One region of the Cytobacillus sp. FSL R5-0569 genome, then DNA from elsewhere that is predicted to be linked to it. Evidence: a T-box and tRNA genes for the amino acid it is inferred to sense, from the RefSeq annotation. Region 1 holds a T-box; the other holds one or more tRNA genes.
What was found. The T-box of region 1 lies ahead of thrS (threonine--tRNA ligase). A T-box ahead of a tRNA ligase gene usually reads a tRNA of that ligase, here a tRNA-Thr.
Positions count from the first base shown of each region.

Region 1 (11,055 bases):
AGGAACAAGAGAAGAGTTTAGCAGAGAGAAAATATTGCGTGGACTAATAAAAGCTTGTGAAAAACGACCGGTTGCATTAAAAGAACTAGAGGATATCACTTTTCAAGTTGAAAAGGAATTAAGAAGCAACGGAGTATCAGAAGTGAAGAGTGATGATGTTGGCGAAATGGTTATGGACAGGCTAGTGAAAGTTGACGATGTCGCCTATGTTCGCTTTGCTTCTGTTTATCGTCAATTCAAAGATATTAATGTATTTATAGAAGAGCTAAAAGAGTTAATGAAGAAGGAACAAGCGTAAAGGTGAGCAAATAGGCTAAAGTGAATTTAGCTTCTTTGCTCATTTTTTTCAAGATATGAAAGAAAGAAGGTATTTTTCATGGCCCAGCATTGGACTGAAGTCATCCCTAGTGATCATTATACAGTGGCTTTAAATGGGCTGTTACATGACTATGATCGAAAAATCTTAGTATTTCTTTATCAGCCACTTATTGGGACCATTGCGTACAGTTTATATATGACCTTATGGATGGAAGTGGAGGAAAACCGTATTTGGTCTTCATCTTCGCGTAACCATCATGGTCTGATGAGTATGATGGACTTAAGTTTAAAAGAAATTTATGAAGCAAGAAAAAAACTTGAAGGAATTGGCTTGCTAAAAGTTTATGTGAAAGAAGGGGAAAATCGTGAATTTATTTATCAATTACAGCCACCCCTTTCTCCAAGTACATTTTTCTTAGATGGTATGCTCAATATCTTTCTTTATAAAAAAATCGGTAAAACTCAATATACGAGACTAAAGCGTTTTTTTAGTGATGAGGAGTATTCAAACCTCCATCTTGATTATAAGGATGTAACAACAGCCTTTCATGAGGTTTATACATCTGGACACCAGCTTGCTAAAGAGTATAATGATGACTTATCTGTTTCTCCTAAAGGTGAATGGGTAGATAGAATGGAAGCGGGTAAAATTCAAATTCCATGGCAAACATTTAATTTCTCGTTATTGGAAGCGGGCCTTAGTGAATCACTTGTTCCCCGAAAAGCACTTACGCAAACAGTAAAGGATGCCATTAGTAATTTGGCGTTTTTATATGATATTGATGTTATGGAAATGAAGAATATTCTTATAAGCGCGATGAACGAAGATGATGAAGTTGAGATGGATGAATTGCGGAAATCGGCAAGGGATTGGTATCAAATGAATCATCGTGACGAATTGCCATCATTAATTACGCAAACTCAGCCTGTTCATAGTCTCTCAATAACTGAAAAGCCAAAAAGTAAAGAAGAAGAGCTTATTCAATACTTTGATACAACTTCGCCTATTCAATTTTTGAAAGATTTATCTGGGGGGGCGGAACCTTCAAAAGCGGAATTGAAAATACTTGAAGATGTGATGTTTCACCAAAAGTTGCCTCCCGGTGTGATGAATGTTTTGATTGATTATGTGATGCGTAAAACAGATAAAAAGCTGACAAAGGCATATGTGGAAACAATCGCAAGTCATTGGGCGAGAAAGAGCGTTCAAACTACGGCTAATGCCATGGCTTTGGCGAAGAAAGAACACCAACAATATTTGAAATGGGCAGAGAATAAAAAAGTAGGGAAACGTTCATCCAAATCTAATACGAAAAAAGCTGTCACGAGGACAGAGCTTTTACCTGATTGGTTTGACGAGGAAACAAGTAAAAATGAGACTGTCGTCCAACAGAAGCAGGATAAGAAAGATGATAATGTAGATCTTAATATGAAAGAATTTCAAGAACTAATGAAGAGAAGAAACGGGGGTGGACAATAGATGGAAAGAATCAATGATACGCTTAAAAAACTTGCTGGAAATCAAGATTTTAAAACGAGATATGAAAAGCAACGAGCAGAGACTTTAAATGATCCAGATGTCCGTGCCTTTTTGACGGCACATAAGGATGAACTGTCAGCAGATATGGTTGAAAGAAGCTTAATTAAATTGTATGAATATAGCAAGCTAAGTAAGGAATGTAATCGCTGTCCGAGCCTAGATAGTTGTATCAATTTTATGCAAGGCTACCACCCAGAGCTCGTCATTGAACGTGGACTGATTGATATTAAATATGATAAATGCCCACGAAAGCAAATCCATGATGAAAAAAGAAAAAATGAGAAGTTGATTCAAAGTTTATATGTCCCTAAAGACATACTAAATGCAACCTTTGATACGGTGTACAACGATGATGGAAAAAGAATGGAAGCAGTCAATAAAGCTCTTAGCTATTGTATGAATTTTAAAAAGGGTGATGGTCAGAAGGCGTTATATTTATACGGCCAATTTGGTGTCGGTAAATCATATTTATTAGGTGCGATTGCCAATGAACTTGCACTGAAGCAAGTTTCATCAATGATTGTCTATGTGCCTGAATTATTTAGGGAATTGAAAAGCTCAATTAGTGATTCGACTTTAAATGATAAACTTGAAGCTATTCGATCAGCTTCTGTACTTATGTTTGATGATATGGGTGCAGAAACGATGTCTAGTTGGACAAGAGATGAAATTTTGTCGCCGATTCTACAATATCGTATGCTTGAAAAGTTACCGACCTTTTTTACCTCAAACTTTGATTATAAAGGACTTGAACATCATCTTACCTATAGTCAACGAGGGGAAGAGGAGCGGATGAAGGCAAGAAGAGTAATGGAGAGAATTAAGTATTTAACCGATCCTGTGCTTGTCGAAGGACCGAATCGAAGGGTTTAGGCAAGATAATTTTCAATAGTTTTTCTTCATGACTTCTATTTTGGCCAAGTCTCCCATATATATGAATCAGATAGATGTTAAGGGGGGATTTGGTTGATAGAGATCATTTTCCGGAATAAGCATGAAGCCGAGGAGCTGTTTCAGCACGCAATCCGGATTCAGAACTATACGGAAGGCGAAACGACAATTCTTCATAATGAAGGTCAATATATAGTAAGAATGTATCCTGAACAATGCAGTGGACGATCTATTGAAGAAGTAAAACGAACATTTTCTGCTTTTTTAATGGAGAGTAAATGCGATAGTTGGTTTAGAAAGATAATGGCCGAAAAGTTTTATTATCAAGATTCAGAAGAACAACAACAAATTCTTGAAATCATTCATTCCATATTGGAAGGGCAAAGAGAAGATTTATCTACTTTTTTACATAGAGTGGATATACACGAGCAATTACGATCGGCTATAGATCGCCTAGTGCATGATGATATCTCTTTTTCCTATGATGCTTTTATAAAGTTTCGTCTTAAACCGCTTTTAGACGATATGACAAAGTATGTTGAGTTGTCTATTGATGAATATAAAATGGAACAGGAATATCAAATGTTTATTCAAACCTTAAGAGACTTTATTAAGGATAGAGAAAGTAAGTTACCCACGATTCATTTATATTTAGGTGAAGAAGTTCGCTTTTTTAATCAGCATTTCGAAGAGCTTTCTCGAATGGACCTAACGGCGATGATAGATAGAAGATTATTAATTAATCACCCTGTCTATGTAGATTCAGTTACAATCGCACCATTACTCTCAATCGCTCCTCAGGAAATATGTTTATATAGTGAAAGTGAGGAACAACCTTTAGTTCGTACAATTAAAAATATTTTTGAAGAGAGATTGGAAATCCTTCATATAAGTGAATTTAATATGCGTAAACAGCATGCATGTAAAAATATAAGTGAACCCTCTTGATTTTCCGTAAATTAAAAACTATAATACTTACATATTGAAATTATCAATGAACAGTAATGATAAGGATATGGGTATTCTTTTACGGTTTATAGAGAGGGAAGACAAGGCTGCAATCTTCCTAACACGAATGGAATGCTTACCACCTTTGAACTCCAATACATAAAGATGTCTAAGGCGTCGATTAAGTATTGGCGGCAACAAGACCGTTAACTTGCTACGAGTCACTTTTTTAAAGTGAGAAGTAGGGTGGAACCACGTGTATATGATACTCGTCCCTTTTATTAGGGGCGAGTTTTTTATTTTTCAAAAACAAGGAGGAAGTTATGATGTCAGAAATGATTAAAGTTTCGTTTCCAGATGGAGCAGTAAAGGAGTTCTCCAAAGGAACAACAACGGAAGAAATCGCATCATCAATCAGCCCTGGCTTAAAAAAGAAAGCCATAGCAGGTAAAGTGAATAATGAATTATTCGACCTTCGTCGTCCAATTGAAGAGGATGCGGCTGTGGAGATCATTACCCAAGGCAGTGATGAGGCGCTTGAAATTATGCGTCACAGTTCCGCTCATTTAATGGCGCAAGCGATTAAACGTTTATATAAAAACGTTAAATTAGGTGTAGGTCCTGTTATTGAGAGTGGCTTCTACTACGATATCGATATGGAGGAGTCATTAACACCTGAAGATCTACCGAAAATCGAGAAAGAAATGAAGAAAATCATCAATGAAAATATTGAGATTGTTCGTAAAGAAGTGAGTAGAGACGAAGCTTTAAAAATCTATGAGGAGATTGGCGACGAATATAAGGTTGAACTGATTGGCGCCATTCCAGAAGGTGAAACAGTTACCCTTTATGAACAAGGCGAATTCTTTGATCTTTGTCGAGGGGTTCATGTTCCTTCTACAGGGAAAATTAAAGAATTTAAGCTTTTAAGTATTGCTGGCGCATATTGGCGTGGAGATAGCGACAATAAGATGCTACAACGTATATATGGTACTGCATTCTTTACAAAAGATGACTTAAACGAACACTTGCGTTTGCTTGAAGAAGCAAAAGAGCGTGATCACCGTAAAATTGGTAAGGAATTAAGCCTCTTTACGAACTCCCAAAAGGTTGGACAAGGGTTACCGCTATGGTTACCAAAAGGCGCAACAATTCGCCGTAATATTGAACGTTATATCGTGGATAAAGAAGTGCGTTTAGGCTATGACCATGTATATACACCAATTATGGCAAATGTGGAACTTTACAAAACTTCAGGACACTGGGATCACTATCAAGAAGATATGTTCCCTGTAATGAAAATGGATAATGAGGAGCTTGTTCTTCGTCCAATGAACTGTCCTCATCATATGATGATTTATAAACAAGGAATCCATAGCTATAGAGAATTACCAATCCGTATCGCTGAATTAGGTACAATGCATCGCTATGAGATGTCTGGAGCATTATCAGGATTGCAACGTGTACGTGGTATGACATTAAATGATGCTCATCTATTCGTTCGTCCAGACCAAATTAAAGAAGAATTTATACGCGTTGTTAATTTAATTCTCGAAGTATACAAAGACTTTGACATTAATGATTATTCGTTCCGCCTATCTTATCGCGATCCTGAGGATACTGAAAAGTATTTTGATGATAATCAAATGTGGGAAAAGGCACAATCGATGTTAAAAGAAGCAATGGATGAGATTGGCTTGCCATACTATGAAGCCGAAGGGGAGGCCGCATTCTACGGTCCTAAGCTTGATGTACAAGTAAAAACAGCTCTAGGTAAAGAAGAAACGTTATCAACTGTTCAGTTAGACTTCTTGCTTCCTGAACGTTTTGACTTATCTTATGTTGGGGAAGATGGCAAGCCGCATCGCCCTGTTGTTATTCACCGTGGTGTTGTTTCAACGATGGAACGTTTTGTTGCTTTCCTTATCGAAGAATACAAAGGTGCATTCCCAACATGGCTAGCTCCTGTTCAAGTCCAAGTTATTCCAGTTTCAAATGATATCCATTTTGATTATGCGAAAAAAGTAAAAGAAGATTTACAGCTTGCAGGAATTCGCGTTGAAATCGATGATCGTAATGAAAAAATGGGTTATAAAATTCGTGAAGCACAAATGCAGAAAATCCCATATATGCTCGTTGTCGGCGATAATGAAGTAAGTGAACAGGCGGTTAATGTACGTAAATATGGGGAACAAAAATCAGAAACCATCTCCTTTAATGAATTTAAACAATTGATTGAGAAGGAAGTTCAAAGAGGATAAAAATATTACAAACAACGTGTATGATCGTATCCCAGAGTCTTTATCCATGCTTAACTCAAAACGTCACTTTATGCATGTTGTTAAGCTGGATAAAGGTGGGTACAAAAAAATTTCAAAAGTTGTTGCCAAACACCGCAACTTTTGATATCATTTTCTATGTTGTGAAAAAACAATACCATTTGACAAATATTATGCTTTGTGATATATTTTCTAAGGTAATTTGAATACAGTTTGAGTAAAGAAGAAGCGCCCGCTTCTCACCTGATTGACGCTTTTAGGCAGTTAGCAGGTTTACGTGAATTTTAACATTGTACGTAATGTGTGGGTGTCTTCACCCGCACTTTTTTATTTGCCTCAATTGTATCACTCGGTGCAGCTGGAAGCTTCTTTTAGAAAAGTGACCCAAACATTGTGTTCATATAAAACCATGGAGGTGTCTAACTATTAGCAAAGATATGTTGTTAAACGAGGGTATCCGTGCCCGTGAAGTTCGTCTTATTGACCAGAATGGCGAGCAACTAGGAATCAAATCTAAAAATGAAGCGCTAGAAATAGCCGCACGTGTAAATCTTGATCTTGTTCTTGTAGCACCGAATGCAAAGCCTCCTGTAGGCCGTATCATGGACTACGGTAAGTTTAAGTTCGAGCAACAGAAGAAAGACAAAGAAGCACGTAAAAATCAAAAAATTATCAGTGTTAAAGAAGTTCGCCTTAGTCCAACGATAGAGGAACATGACTTTAATACAAAGCTTCGTAACGCAATCAAATTCCTTGAAAAAGGCGATAAAGTAAAAGCTTCCATTCGTTTTAAAGGTCGTGCGATTACGCATAAGGAAATTGGACAGCGTGTTCTTGTTCGATTTGCAGAGGCTTGCTCTGAAGTCGCAACAGTTGAATCTCATCCGAAAATGGATGGCCGAAGCATGTTTATGATACTTGCACCTAAAAACGAAAAGTAAGAGGAGGAATTCCACATGCCAAAAATGAAAACACACCGTGGTTCTGCTAAGCGTTTTAAAAGAACAGGATCTGGAAAATTAAAACGTTCTCACGCTTACAGAAGCCATATGTTCGCGAATAAATCTCAAAAACAAAAACGTAAGCTTCGTAAAGGTACTCTTGTATCTACTGGTGATTTCAAGCGTATCCGCAATATGTTAGTAGGTCTTAAGTAAACTCGCAAAATAGGAGGGAAATATTATGCCACGTGTAAAAGGCGGTACAGTTACTCGCAAACGTCGTAAAAAGGTATTAAAATTAGCTAAAGGTTATTACGGTTCTAAACATACATTATATAAAGTTGCTAACCAACAAGTAATGAAATCTTACAACTATGCTTATCGTGATCGTCGTCAGAAAAAACGCGACTTCCGTAAGTTATGGGTTACTCGTATTAACGCAGCTGCTCGTATGAACGGTCTTTCTTATAGCCGTTTAATGCACGGATTAAAACTAGCTGGTATCGAAGTAAACCGCAAAATGCTTGCAGAATTAGCTGTTTCTGATGCAAATGCATTCGCAGAATTAGCAAATGTTGCAAAACAAAACCTTTCTAAATAAGAAAGTTTAAGAGTCGCTCTTTCGGGGGTGGCTTTTTTTGTTATGATTTTAGTCTATTGAAGTGGAAGAAAACGAAATATACTCCTGCAAAGTTCAAGTATATGTTAGTGAGCATCTCAAGCGTATTAAACTAATGACCTTTGGCACGAGTACGAACTTATAAATACGATTAATTTACTTTATCAGCTATAATTTCGATAACGAAATGAGAATAGGGGTGTAATGAATGATTTTTGCTATCATAATCGTCTTTTTTATAATGAATGGCATTGCAGCAATTATGATGAAAATAGATAAAAGAAAAGCGCAAAAGGGAGAATACCGCATTAGTGAGCAAAATCTGTGGCTGGTTGCTCTTTTGTTTGGAGCTATAGGAATGACTTGGGGAATGAGGCGTTATAGACATAAGACAAAGCATTTTTCTTTTAAATTTGGTCTTCCTATCTTATCTGTGTTACAGTTGATATTCCTCGTTTACCTCATCATGGAGTGGGCATAATTTTAGTGCCCTTGCCATATGATGTACTAACATCCAAGAATCTTATAGTTCATGGAAGGTGGGCGTTTATCAGGTGAATGAACATCTTGCTCTTGCAAAGGGGATTATTGAGACAGCAGGTATTCTCGCTCCATTCGCATTTATTTTATTTCATATTTTGCGGCAGTTCCTTTTTATCCCTGTGCCACTTGTTTGTATTGCTGGTGGTGTATTGTTTGGCAGTTTATTTGGTAGTATTTTATCTCTAGTAGGGTTAATGTTATCTTGTTTATTTTTTTATGTATTAATTTATCAACTTCCTACCTTTCATGAAAAACTGTCTCATTTAAAAAAGAAATGGTTTGGAGAATATCGTAATTTAACCATTGGTCAAATTTCCATTCTTCGTTTGATTCCATTTATTCATTTTCATTTACTTAACTTTTGCTTGCTAGAAAAAAACCCGAAATTTCGTGATTTCTGCAAAGGTGCTTTGTTAACAAATATACCATTAGCAATCTTTTATACTGTTTTTGGTGAATTTATCAGTAGATTTACACCAACAATGATTGTTATGATTCTACTGTCTTTGTCCATTCTTCTCTATCTCATTAGAGAGAAAGTGACTGTGATAAAATGGCAAGAATTTTTTAAAACAACAAAGGTGAAAAAAGTTTCATAAATGAAAGGTTAGGGTCGTGTATCCTGGCTTTTTTTGTTTATTGACTTTGAGAGGGGAATTATTTGATTGCAGAAAAAGAGGAAAATACTGATGTAATAAAAATCTAGCAAATGCTACTTAGAGATATAAATATAGCCCTAACAAACTTTGTAAAGGTTTGTTAGGGCTTAAAGTTTGGGCTCATCTTTCACTGGTTACGCTTTTTATCCATTAGCTCTTTCACAGGGCTCTTCCAGTCGATTTTTGCATTCATATAATGGTTTTTTAATTTGCTTTCGATAAACATAAAGTCCTCGCCAACAAGTCCTTGTAACTCTGATGGCTGATGAGGCCAAATGAAAATTGAAACCACATCAAAGGAGTTATCTGTTGTACCTAGATATTTTTCACCTTCAAACATAACCCCTTTATAAGTAATGAAGAAATTTTTCTGAGCGTTATTTGCGTCGTCATAAAAAAAATATTTTTTTTGTTTATGAGCTTTTTCTAATTTACGCATCGGATTTGTAACATACTTAACAGCACTATATATGAGCAAAATAATCAAAATGATTAGTAATAGGCGAATGATCAATAACATTAAGAATACCCCTTTGTACATTTTTTAAGTGTTTACGAATAAAAACGAAAAAGGTTTCAACTTTGTTTAAATTTGTTATAATTTTTTTGTTATGTAAAAAATAATTGGCTCTTTAATCGAAAAAACTGAGGGACATTTACGGTTTATATACCCATTAGTAAGTAATTTTATGCAACATGATAATAACATCATTCTATAATAAGATGAGGGATAAACAATGACGAATATATTAAACATTAAATTGATTCGCAATGATGCTAAAATGCCTTACCGTGCAAATGAGGGGGACGCTGGGCTAGATTTATTTTCAGTTGAAGATGTAATCATACCATCAGGACAGTCAGCTTTAATTAGCACAGGTATTCAGATGGAGTTACCAAAAGGAACGGAAGCACAAGTAAGGCCAAGAAGTGGTTTAGCTCTTAAACATAGTGTAACGGTTTTAAATAGTCCAGGGACGATTGATGAGGGCTATAGAGGCGAAGTGAAGGTCATCTTGATTAATCATGGAAAAGAAGAATTCCGTGTAGAAAAACATATGAGAATTGCCCAAATGGTAATCGCACCAGTTTTTCAAGTTGAGCTTGCCCAAGTAAGTGATTTAACACAATCAGAAAGAAACAGTGGAGGGTTTGGTTCATCCGGAAAATAAGTGAGCGTCTAAACCTCAAAGTACCTTTAAGTCTTCCCGCTTGTTAACACATATGTATAAGTTCTATAGAAATGAAGTACAGTAAGAAGTAGTTTAAGTTTTTACAAAAGAAGGACTAACCATGTATAATGGGCTTAAATAATATTAAGGGAGTCGAAATATGTCTAAGCTTGATGAAACATTAACGATGCTAAAAGAACTAACTGATGCAAGAGGGGTTCCAGGTAACGAACGAGAAGTGCGTGAAGTGATGAAAAAATACATAGAACCCTTAGCTGATGAATTATCAACTGACGGACTTGGTAGTTTAATCGCTAAAAAAATTGGTCAAGCAGATGGGCCAAAGATTATGGTTGCTGGTCATTTAGATGAAGTAGGTTTTATGGTGACAAGTATTGATAATAAAGGGTTTTTGCGGTTTCAAACAGTTGGAGGCTGGTGGTCTCAAGTGATGTTAGCCCAACGTGTGACGATTGTAACATCTAAAGGAGATGTGACTGGGGTAATTGGTTCGAAGCCACCACATATTTTGCCAGCAGAAGCGCGTAAGAAAACAATTGAAATCAAGGATATGTTCATTGATATCGGTGCTTCTAGCCGTGAAGAGGCATTAGGTTGGGGCGTAAAACCAGGGGATATGGTTGTTCCATATTTTGAATTCACTGTGATGAACAATGAGAAAATGTTACTTGCGAAAGCTTGGGACAACAGAATCGGTTTGGCGATTGCAATTAAAGTGCTAGAAGGTTTGAAAAATGAGAACCATCCAAATACAGTATATGCGGTTGGAACGGTACAAGAAGAAGTTGGCTTGCGTGGGGCAAAAACAGCTGCACAAATGATTAAGCCTGATATCGGTATCGCTGTTGATGTTGGGATACCAGGAGATACACCAGGTGTAACAGAAAAGGATGCGTTAAGTAAATTAGGTGATGGTCCTCAAATTATTCTCTATGACGCTTCTATGGTGTCACATAAAGGTTTAAGAGATTTTGTAACAAATACAGCAGATGAGCTCAATATTCCATATCAGTTTGATTCTGTACCAGGTGGTGGAACGGATGCAGGTTCCATACATTTAACATATAAAGGTGTGCCAGCGCTTTCAATTACAATTGCAACAAGATATATTCATTCACATGCGG
Region 1 is NZ_JBBOWW010000001.1:3,448,278-3,459,332, reverse strand. It holds gene nrdR (transcriptional regulator NrdR) at 1-298, shown strand, start outside; gene MKX78_RS17500 (replication initiation and membrane attachment family protein) at 377-1,798, shown strand; gene dnaI (primosomal protein DnaI) at 1,799-2,731, shown strand; gene ytxC (putative sporulation protein YtxC) at 2,825-3,697, shown strand; T-box leader at 3,745-3,977, shown strand; gene thrS (threonine--tRNA ligase) at 4,024-5,958, shown strand; ribosomal protein L20 leader region at 6,191-6,311, shown strand; gene infC (translation initiation factor IF-3) at 6,414-6,917, shown strand; gene rpmI (50S ribosomal protein L35) at 6,933-7,133, shown strand; gene rplT (50S ribosomal protein L20) at 7,159-7,518, shown strand; gene MKX78_RS17465 (DUF1294 domain-containing protein) at 7,745-8,017, shown strand; gene MKX78_RS17460 (TVP38/TMEM64 family protein) at 8,091-8,678, shown strand; gene MKX78_RS17455 (sigma-w pathway protein ysdB) at 8,866-9,258, opposite strand; gene dut (dUTP diphosphatase) at 9,476-9,910, shown strand; gene MKX78_RS17445 (M42 family metallopeptidase) at 10,071-11,055, shown strand, end outside.

Region 2 (11,055 bases), 230 kb from region 1:
CTCCATATAATATCCAGCTCCAACAGCGATACCAATTCCAGCTGCGCCCCAAATTAAGGCGGCGGTTGTAAGGCCGGAAATACTATCATTCCCTCTCCTCAATATGACCCCTGCACCAAGAAAGCCAATTCCTGATACAATTTGAGCTGCTAAACGTAAAGGATCCATTGTAATATTAATATCGTCATTACCTGGAAATATGTATGCTGATTCTATTGACACAATAGTGAGAAGACAGCTAACGATTGAAATGACTAGGCTTGTTTTTAAGCCAACTGGTTTACGTTTTAGTTCTCTTTCTAGTCCTATAATAAGACCAAGCACAGCTGAAATCCCTAACTTCATTAGGACATCCATTTCTAATCCGTACATAATATCGCCTGCTTTATCATTTAATAAATTTTAAATAAGTTACCTTTACTATAGGTTTAAGGTGTAAAATAGTCTATACCTAAATATCAATATATAGAGACAAGGTGATAGCATGGGGTAGTGAAGATGAATCCGCTTTTTGTATTAGCTATAGGAGTTGTTTCAGTTTCAACTTCAGCCATTTTTGTAAAGTTGATTTCAGCTCCCCCTGGTATTATTGCTTTTTATCGTCTCCTTTTTTCAGTCGTGCTTATGATGCCAATCTTTCTTTTAAAATATGTTCATGAAATTCGTCATATTACAAGCAAGGATTGGCTGTTTTCTATCATTGCGGGTATTTTTTTAGCTTTCCATTTTATTTTATGGTTTGAGTCTCTTCAATACACATCGGTTGCTAGCTCGACTGTGTTAGTTGCCTTACAACCGATTTTTGCATTTATAGGTGCTTATCTCTTCTTTAAAGAAAAAACTTCTTGGAAATCCATTTTGTCAACTATAACTGCGATAGGCGGTTGTATCATTATTAGCTGGGGTGATTTTCTACTAAGTGAAAAGGCGCTCTATGGAGATTTGTTAGCACTCATCGCCTGTGGGCTAGTAACAGGGTATTTACTGTTTGGGCAGACCGTCCGTCAAAGAGTATCCCTGATTACTTATACATTTATTGTATACAGTATTAGCACATTGACACTTTTTATCTATGTCATGCTTAACAAACAACCTTTGTATCCTTATCAAGTAAATGACTGGATTTTTTTAATTCTCTTAGCACTTTTTCCAACATTATTAGGCCATACATTATTTAATTGGTCTGTAAAGTATTTAAGTACTTCTGTTATTTCGATGGCTACTTTGTTTGAACCTGTGGGTGCAGCCATTTTAGCTTATTTTGTACTACAAGAAAGAATAGCTTGGTCACAAATTTTTGGTGGGCTATTTGTTATAGTAGGGCTATCTTCCTTTTTAATAGATGAAAGAAGGAGAAGAAAGAAACGATTATAGGCAAATAATGAAGATCAAGTTTAGAAAATGAAGCAAAAGGTGAGCCAAGAATGAGCTCACCTTTTTTATATAAATAAATAGGATAATCTACTAAAAATAAATGCTGCTGTTACGGTGAAGATGAAAGTTCCTCCATAAACTTTACCTGGTGAATTAGCGATGCGAATACCTTCCACATAAGCGAATGAAAATAAAAAAAGGGCCATAATTACTGATACGTATAGTGCTACATCTTCCAGCTCTATTCACACCTTTCATATATAATAGAATGAGATTAGTAGATTATATGACCCATTCTCAACTTTATGACAAATATTTATGATAAGGATGAAGAGAAAGAGAGATTACTTATTGAGTTAAGACGGGAGCTTAGAAGAAGGGAAGAATGATTGAAGAGTATCTGAAGAGTATCTATATATAAGTAAAGCAAAAGATAATTAATAGTTTCTTGTGGTTATCAATTAATGGAAACGCTTAACTATATGATAGTTACGATACTTAATAAAAATATGAAAAACTTGATTAAAACTTTTAAAATTATATTGCAAACACTTTTTAATCATGATATAGTTATTTTTGTTCCCGATAAAAGAAAAATTTACTAATTTAATCACTTAAATTATTTTAAAAAAATGGTTGACGTGATGAAGACGGGATGTTATGATAATAAAGTCGCTTTTGAAGCGAACGAGATTGTTCTTTGAAAACTGAACGAACATAAAACGTCAAGCGTAATTCTAAAAAGCTGATTTATCAGCAACAAAGCACCATAGGTGCAAATGAGCTAATCAAACACTTTATTGGAGAGTTTGATCCTGGCTCAGGACGAACGCTGGCGGCGTGCCTAATACATGCAAGTCGAGCGAATCTGAGGGAGCTTGCTCCCAAAGATTAGCGGCGGACGGGTGAGTAACACGTGGGCAACCTGCCTGTAAGACTGGGATAACTCCGGGAAACCGGGGCTAATACCGGATAATATCTATTTATACATATAATTAGATTGAAAGATGGTTCTGCTATCACTTACAGATGGGCCCGCGGCGCATTAGCTAGTTGGTGAGGTAACGGCTCACCAAGGCGACGATGCGTAGCCGACCTGAGAGGGTGATCGGCCACACTGGGACTGAGACACGGCCCAGACTCCTACGGGAGGCAGCAGTAGGGAATCTTCCGCAATGGACGAAAGTCTGACGGAGCAACGCCGCGTGAGTGATGAAGGTTTTCGGATCGTAAAACTCTGTTGTTAGGGAAGAACAAGTATCGGAGTAACTGCCGGTACCTTGACGGTACCTAACCAGAAAGCCACGGCTAACTACGTGCCAGCAGCCGCGGTAATACGTAGGTGGCAAGCGTTGTCCGGAATTATTGGGCGTAAAGCGCGCGCAGGCGGTTCCTTAAGTCTGATGTGAAAGCCCACGGCTCAACCGTGGAGGGTCATTGGAAACTGGGGAACTTGAGTGCAGAAGAGGAAAGTGGAATTCCAAGTGTAGCGGTGAAATGCGTAGAGATTTGGAGGAACACCAGTGGCGAAGGCGACTTTCTGGTCTGTAACTGACGCTGAGGCGCGAAAGCGTGGGGAGCAAACAGGATTAGATACCCTGGTAGTCCACGCCGTAAACGATGAGTGCTAAGTGTTAGAGGGTTTCCGCCCTTTAGTGCTGCAGCAAACGCATTAAGCACTCCGCCTGGGGAGTACGACCGCAAGGTTGAAACTCAAAGGAATTGACGGGGGCCCGCACAAGCGGTGGAGCATGTGGTTTAATTCGAAGCAACGCGAAGAACCTTACCAGGTCTTGACATCCTCTGACAATCCTAGAGATAGGACTTTCCCCTTCGGGGGACAGAGTGACAGGTGGTGCATGGTTGTCGTCAGCTCGTGTCGTGAGATGTTGGGTTAAGTCCCGCAACGAGCGCAACCCTTGATCTTAGTTGCCAGCATTCAGTTGGGCACTCTAAGGTGACTGCCGGTGACAAACCGGAGGAAGGTGGGGATGACGTCAAATCATCATGCCCCTTATGACCTGGGCTACACACGTGCTACAATGGATGGTACAAAGGGCTGCAAGACCGCGAGGTTTAGCCAATCCCATAAAACCATTCTCAGTTCGGATTGTAGGCTGCAACTCGCCTACATGAAGCCGGAATCGCTAGTAATCGCGGATCAGCATGCCGCGGTGAATACGTTCCCGGGCCTTGTACACACCGCCCGTCACACCACGAGAGTTTGTAACACCCGAAGTCGGTGGGGTAACCTTTTGGAGCCAGCCGCCTAAGGTGGGACAGATGATTGGGGTGAAGTCGTAACAAGGTAGCCGTATCGGAAGGTGCGGCTGGATCACCTCCTTTCTAAGGAATATACGGAATTAACTTGATGTTAGACTGTTCGTTCAGTTTTGAGAGTATAATCTCTCAAAATAAGGTGAAAGTAGCGAAGGATTCAAGGAAGCGTAAGCTGACGAGAATACCAAAGCTTACCATTCATCAATCGTTCTTTGAAAACTAGATAATGTAATGAAGAAGATTACCGAGTAATCGCCACCTTAGTTATTTTCTCTCTATATAATAGAGTAGAGATACTAAACTTTTTTTAAAAACATACAACCGTGAGGGTTGTGAGAAGCAAGCAGTTCAAGGAAGCGAGCTAGGAAACACCGGAGTGTGCGTCTTGTGCACATGAGGATGTTGACGAGTGAGCTGACGCCGAAATGCGTAGCTTATCGCAAGCCGAACAATGGTTAAGTTAATAAGGGCGCACGGTGAATGCCTTGGCACTAGGAGCCGATGAAGGACGGGACTAACACCGATATGCTTCGGGGAGCTGTAAGTAAGCTTTGATCCGGAGATTTCCGAATGGGGAAACCCCCTATCCGTTATGGGATAGGATCCATACCTGAATACATAGGGTATGGAAGGCAGACCCGGGGAACTGAAACATCTAAGTACCCGGAGGAAGAGAAAGCAAACGCGATTCCCTGAGTAGCGGCGAGCGAAACGGGATTAGCCCAAACCAAGAGGCTTGCCTCTTGGGGTTGTAGGACATTCTATACGGAGTTACAAAGGAACGAGATAGACGAAGAGGTCTGGAAAGGCCCGCCATAGGAGGTAAAAGCCCTGTAGTTGAAACTTCGTTCCCTCCAGAGTGGATCCTGAGTACGGCGGGACACGAGAAATCCCGTCGGAAGCAGGGAGGACCATCTCCCAAGGCTAAATACTCCCTAGTGACCGATAGTGAACCAGTACCGTGAGGGAAAGGTGAAAAGCACCCCGGAAGGGGAGTGAAAGAGATCCTGAAACCGTGTGCCTACAAGTAGTTAGAGCCCGTTAATGGGTGATAGCGTGCCTTTTGTAGAATGAACCGGCGAGTTACGATTACATGCGAGGTTAAGTTGGACAGACGGAGCCGTAGCGAAAGCGAGTCTGAATAGGGCGAATGAGTATGTGGTCGTAGACCCGAAACCAGGTGATCTACCCATGTCCAGGGTGAAGTCCAGGTAACACTGGATGGAGGCCCGAACCCACGTACGTTGAAAAGTGCGGGGATGAGGTGTGGGTAGCGGAGAAATTCCAATCGAACTTGGAGATAGCTGGTTCTCTCCGAAATAGCTTTAGGGCTAGCCTCATGCGTAAGAATCTTGGAGGTAGAGCACTGTTTGGACTAGGGGCCCTCATCGGGTTACCGAATTCAGACAAACTCCGAATGCCAAAGATTTATCCATGGGAGTCAGACTGCGAGTGATAAGATCCGTAGTCAAGAGGGAAACAGCCCAGACCACCAGCTAAGGTCCCAAAGTATACGTTAAGTGGAAAAGGATGTGGAGTTGCTTAGACAACCAGGATGTTGGCTTAGAAGCAGCCACCATTTAAAGAGTGCGTAATAGCTCACTGGTCGAGTGACTCCGCGCCGAAAATGTACCGGGGCTAAACGTATCACCGAAGCTGTGGATTGAACATCGTTGATGTTCAGTGGTAGGAGAGCGTTCTAAGGGCGTTGAAGCTAGACCGTAAGGACTGGTGGAGCGCTTAGAAGTGAGAATGCCGGTATGAGTAGCGAAAGATGGGTGAGAATCCCATCCACCGAATGCCTAAGGTTTCCTGAGGAAGGCTCGTCCGCTCAGGGTTAGTCGGGACCTAAGCCGAGGCTGAAAAGCGTAGGCGATGGACAACAGGTTGATATTCCTGTACCACCGTATTCTGTTTGAGTGATGGGGGGACGCAGGAGGATAGGGTAAGCGCACTATTGGATGTGCGTCTAAGCAGTTAGAGGGACCATGAGGCAAATCCCATGGTCACATACCTTGAGCTGTGATAGCGAGGGAAATTTAGTACCGAAGTTCTTGATTCCACACTGCCAAGAAAAGCCTCTAGCGAGGAATAAGGTGCCCGTACCGCAAACCGACACAGGTAGGCGAGGAGAGAATCCTAAGGTGAGCGAGAGAACTCTCGTTAAGGAACTCGGCAAAATGACCCCGTAACTTCGGGAGAAGGGGTGCTCATTAGGGTGTTAAAGCCTTGATGAGCCGCAGTGAATAGGCCCAGGCGACTGTTTAGCAAAAACACAGGTCTCTGCGAAGCCGCAAGGCGAAGTATAGGGGCTGACGCCTGCCCGGTGCTGGAAGGTTAAGAGGAGAGGTTAGCTCACGCGAAGCTTTGAATCGAAGCCCCAGTAAACGGCGGCCGTAACTATAACGGTCCTAAGGTAGCGAAATTCCTTGTCGGGTAAGTTCCGACCCGCACGAAAGGCGTAACGATCTGGGCACTGTCTCAACGAGAGACTCGGTGAAATTATAGTACCTGTGAAGATGCAGGTTACCCGCGACAGGACGGAAAGACCCCGTGGAGCTTTACTGTAGCCTGATATTGAATTTTGGTACAGCTTGTACAGGATAGGTAGGAGCCTTAGAAGCCGGAGCGCTAGCTTCGGTGGAGGCGTCGGTGGGATACTACCCTGGCTGTATTGAAATTCTAACCCACATCCCTTATCGGGATGGGAGACAGTGTCAGGTGGGCAGTTTGACTGGGGCGGTCGCCTCCTAAAGAGTAACGGAGGCGCCCAAAGGTTCCCTCAGAATGGTTGGAAATCATTCGTAGAGTGTAAAGGCACAAGGGAGCTTGACTGCGAGACCTACAAGTCGAGCAGGGACGAAAGTCGGGCTTAGTGATCCGGTGGTTCCGCATGGAAGGGCCATCGCTCAACGGATAAAAGCTACCCCGGGGATAACAGGCTTATCTCCCCCAAGAGTCCACATCGACGGGGAGGTTTGGCACCTCGATGTCGGCTCATCGCATCCTGGGGCTGTAGTCGGTCCCAAGGGTTGGGCTGTTCGCCCATTAAAGCGGTACGCGAGCTGGGTTCAGAACGTCGTGAGACAGTTCGGTCCCTATCCGTCGTGGGCGCAGGAAATTTGAGAGGAGCTGTCCTTAGTACGAGAGGACCGGGATGGACGCACCGCTGGTGTACCAGTTGTCTTGCCAAAGGCATCGCTGGGTAGCTATGTGCGGAAGGGATAAGTGCTGAAAGCATCTAAGCATGAAGCCCCCCTCGAGATGAGATTTCCCATAGCGCAAGCTAGTAAGATCCCTGAAAGATGATCAGGTTGATAGGTTAGAGGTGGAAGTGTGGCGACACATGCAGCTGACTAATACTAATCGATCGAGGACTTAACCAAAAACGAAAAGCGAAAGCGCCTTGCACAGGTGCGACAAGCATAAGACAGATTTGACAGGAGGTTGTTCTTTAACCTCATGACAAATTTGACTTATGACCTCGAGCACCTAGGCGCTGTAGCTGGACAATACGATATGCGGGCGGCTTCAAGCCGCCGCAGCTAGACAGCACTACGTAAGTAGTCGCGTCAGCACGCATTCAGGCGATTACTCAAAACAATCTTCTTCAACATTACCTAGTTTTCAGAGAATGATTTAAAATTTCTCTTGAAAATTTTATTAAAGACGTTATAATAATATATGTCTTTAAAAAGTCCGGTGGCGATAGCGAGAAGGTCACACCCGTTCCCATACCGAACACGGAAGTTAAGCTTCTAAAGCGCCGATGGTAGTTAGGGGCTGTCCCCTTGTGAGAGTAGGACGTTGCCGGGCATACATATTGGAGGATTAGCTCAGCTGGGAGAGCATCTGCCTTACAAGCAGAGGGTCGGCGGTTCGATCCCGTCATCCTCCACCATTTTTTGTGTGTATTTGCCGGCCTAGCTCAATTGGTAGAGCAACTGACTTGTAATCAGTAGGTTGGGGGTTCAAGTCCTCTGGCCGGCACCACTCGTGCTTTGTACGAGCCATTAGCTCAGTTGGTAGAGCATCTGACTTTTAATCAGAGGGTCGAAGGTTCGAGTCCTTCATGGCTCACCATTTGATCATTTTAATATGCGGGTGTGGCGGAATTGGCAGACGCACCAGACTTAGGATCTGGCGCCGCAAGGCGTGGGGGTTCGACTCCCTTCACCCGCACCATTTTTCATTTTAAATATTTGCGGAAGTAGTTCAGTGGTAGAACATCACCTTGCCAAGGTGAGGGTCGCGGGTTCGAATCCCGTCTTCCGCTCCAATATGTGCCGGGGTGGCGGAACTGGCAGACGCACAGGACTTAAAATCCTGCGGTAGGTGACTACCGTACCGGTTCGATTCCGGTCCTCGGCACCATTCTTTTTAAAATTAAGCGCCCGTAGCTCAATTGGATAGAGCGTTTGACTACGGATCAAAAGGTTAGGGGTTCGACTCCTCTCGGGCGCGTTTTGTATCGGGAAGTAGCTCAGCTTGGTAGAGCACTTGGTTTGGGACCAAGGGGTCGCAGGTTCGAATCCTGTCTTCCCGACCACTAGATATACATATATATTTTTAGGGGCCTTAGCTCAGCTGGGAGAGCGCCTGCTTTGCACGCAGGAGGTCAGCGGTTCGATCCCGCTAGGCTCCACCAATTAATTTTATACAATATATTCTATGGCGGTGTAGCTCAGCTGGCTAGAGCGTACGGTTCATACCCGTGAGGTCGGGGGTTCGATCCCCTCCGCCGCTACCATAGATAGAATGATGGACCTTTAGCTCAGCTGGTTAGAGCAGACGGCTCATAACCGTCCGGTCGTAGGTTCGAGTCCTACAAGGTCCACCATTATTCGGAGGAATACCCAAGTCTGGCTGAAGGGATCGGTCTTGAAAACCGACAGGGGTGTTAAAGCCCGCGGGGGTTCGAATCCCTCTTCCTCCGCCATTCATATTATTATCGCGGGGTGGAGCAGTCCGGTAGCTCGTCGGGCTCATAACCCGAAGGTCGCAGGTTCAAATCCTGCCCCCGCAATCTGGTCCGGTAGTTCAGTTGGTTAGAATGCCTGCCTGTCACGCAGGAGGTCGCGGGTTCGAGTCCCGTCCGGACCGCCATTTACATATTTATTATTTTGGCTCAGTAGCTCAGTCGGTAGAGCAAAGGACTGAAAATCCTTGTGTCGGCGGTTCGATTCCGTCCTGAGCCATCTTTTATGGCGGTTGTGGCGAAGTGGTTAACGCATCGGATTGTGGTTCCGACATTCGTGGGTTCGATTCCCATCAGCCGCCCCATTGCGGGTGTAGTTTAGTGGTAAAACCTCAGCCTTCCAAGCTGATGATGAGGGTTCGATTCCCTTCACCCGCTTAAATAGGGGCCTATAGCTCAGCTGGTTAGAGCGCACGCCTGATAAGCGTGAGGTCGATGGTTCGAGTCCATTTAGGCCCACCATTTATATTATTCCGCAGTAGCTCAGTGGTAGAGCATTCGGCTGTTAACCGAACGGTCGTAGGTTCGAATCCTACCTGCGGAGCCATATGGAGAAGTACTCAAGTGGCTGAAGAGGCGCCCCTGCTAAGGGTGTAGGTCGGGCAACCGGCGCGAGGGTTCAAATCCCTCCTTCTCCGCCAGTTGGCCCCTTGGTCAAGCGGTTAAGACACCGCCCTTTCACGGCGGTAACACGGGTTCGAATCCCGTAGGGGTCATAAAAAAGAAGCTGTCAACATAAGTTGACAGCTTCTTTTTTATGTGGCTAACACTTTTTGGATGTTATATTATCTGTCATTAGATGTCAAAATAATTTGAAAAATAACAAGGGATTTTTATACTTAAGACGAATTATTTAAGAAAGAGTAATGTAATACAAGGAGTGGAATGAATTAAGATGAATACAACTGCATACCCCACTGAATTCGAAATGCACTTGTTTCATGAAGGAAGCTTATTTATGGCATACGAACTGTTTGGATCACACCGTCATAAAGAAGGAGATAATTGGGTTACTTCCTTTACTATCTATGCTCCACATGCCACCTCAATATCATTAGTTGGTTCTTTTAATCATTGGAATGGCGAAGGTTTTTCATTAGATAAAGTAAATAAAGAGGGGATATGGAGAATTCAGCTAGATGGAGATTTAACAGGAGAAATTTATAAATATGCAATTAAGAACAAGGATGAACAAACTTTTTTAAAGGCTGATCCTTTTGCTTTTTGTTCAGAATTACGGCCTAGTACTGCTTCGATTGTTTATTCCTTAGAAGGTTACAAATGGAAGGACCAAGGCTGGCAAAAGGAAAAACAACAAAGGAAAGCATTTTCAGAACCTATGATGATATATGAGATGCACTTAGGTACATGGAAAAAGAGGAATGGCCTTTTATTGACATACAGTGAACTAGCAGAAGAAATCATTCCTTACGTAAAGGAGCATGGTTTTACACATATTGAATTGATGCCTATAATTGAACACCCTTATGATCGTTCATGGGGGTATCAAGGAACAGGCTATTATTCGGCTACTAGTAGATATGGTGAACCAAAAGATTTAATGTTTTTTATTGATCAATGTCATCAAAATAATATTGGTGTTATTTTAGATTGGGTACCAGGACATTTCTGTAAAGATCAACATGGGCTATATTGTTTAGATGGTGAATATGTTTATGAATACGAAACAGAAGCTGATAGGGAAAATTTTGTTTGGGGTACAGCTAATTTTAATTTAAGTAAAACAGAGGTTCATAGTTTCCTCATATCCAATGCTATTTTTTGGATGGAAAAATACCATGTCGATGGATTTAGAATTGATGCAGTATCAAATATCATTTTTTGGCCTAATAACGAGAATAGGGAAAATCCATTTGGTATTCAATTTTTACAGAAATTAAATAAGGCTGTTTTTGCTTATGATCCTTCTATCTTGATGATGGCAGAGGATTCTACAGATTGGCCCCAAGTAACGGCTCCTGTTCACTATGGCGGATTAGGTTTCAGTTATAAATGGAATATGGGGTGGATGAATGATGTATTATCTTATATGGAGAAAGCCCCACATGAACGGCAATACCACCATAATAAAATGACTTTTTCATTAATGTATGCATACTCCGAAAATTTTCTCTTACCGTTATCACATGATGAGGTTGTCCATGGGAAGAAATCCCTGCTAGACAAGATGCCAGGAGATTATTGGCAAAAATTTGCCCAATATCGTTTGCTCTTAGGTTTTATGATGACACATCCAGGTAAAAAGCTGTTATTTATGGGGTTTGAGCTAGGACAATTTGCCGAGTGGAAAGATGAAGCTGAGTTGGATTGGCACTTACTTCAGTATGAAATGCATGCAAAAACGAATCATTATGTGAAGAAGTTAATAAAGTTATATAAGAGATCTAAATCATTATATGAAT
Region 2 is NZ_JBBOWW010000001.1:3,681,858-3,692,912, reverse strand. It holds gene MKX78_RS18675 (MgtC/SapB family protein) at 1-372, opposite strand, end outside; gene MKX78_RS18670 (DMT family transporter) at 499-1,374, shown strand; rRNA gene MKX78_RS18665 (16S ribosomal RNA) at 2,172-3,720, shown strand; rRNA gene MKX78_RS18660 (23S ribosomal RNA) at 4,108-7,040, shown strand; rRNA gene rrf (5S ribosomal RNA) at 7,353-7,470, shown strand; tRNA gene MKX78_RS18650 (tRNA-Val) at 7,480-7,555, shown strand; tRNA gene MKX78_RS18645 (tRNA-Thr) at 7,572-7,647, shown strand; tRNA gene MKX78_RS18640 (tRNA-Lys) at 7,662-7,737, shown strand; tRNA gene MKX78_RS18635 (tRNA-Leu) at 7,755-7,839, shown strand; tRNA gene MKX78_RS18630 (tRNA-Gly) at 7,859-7,933, shown strand; tRNA gene MKX78_RS18625 (tRNA-Leu) at 7,940-8,028, shown strand; tRNA gene MKX78_RS18620 (tRNA-Arg) at 8,045-8,118, shown strand; tRNA gene MKX78_RS18615 (tRNA-Pro) at 8,127-8,203, shown strand; tRNA gene MKX78_RS18610 (tRNA-Ala) at 8,227-8,302, shown strand; tRNA gene MKX78_RS18605 (tRNA-Met) at 8,328-8,404, shown strand; tRNA gene MKX78_RS18600 (tRNA-Ile) at 8,418-8,494, shown strand; tRNA gene MKX78_RS18595 (tRNA-Ser) at 8,501-8,593, shown strand; tRNA gene MKX78_RS18590 (tRNA-Met) at 8,607-8,680, shown strand; tRNA gene MKX78_RS18585 (tRNA-Asp) at 8,684-8,760, shown strand; tRNA gene MKX78_RS18580 (tRNA-Phe) at 8,780-8,852, shown strand; tRNA gene MKX78_RS18575 (tRNA-His) at 8,862-8,937, shown strand; tRNA gene MKX78_RS18570 (tRNA-Gly) at 8,940-9,010, shown strand; tRNA gene MKX78_RS18565 (tRNA-Ile) at 9,018-9,094, shown strand; tRNA gene MKX78_RS18560 (tRNA-Asn) at 9,105-9,179, shown strand; tRNA gene MKX78_RS18555 (tRNA-Ser) at 9,183-9,273, shown strand; tRNA gene MKX78_RS18550 (tRNA-Glu) at 9,277-9,348, shown strand; gene glgB (1,4-alpha-glucan branching enzyme) at 9,528-11,055, shown strand, end outside.
Region 2: it has a tRNA-Thr gene. The T-box ahead of thrS (threonine--tRNA ligase) is inferred to sense a tRNA for this amino acid. The anticodon was not compared.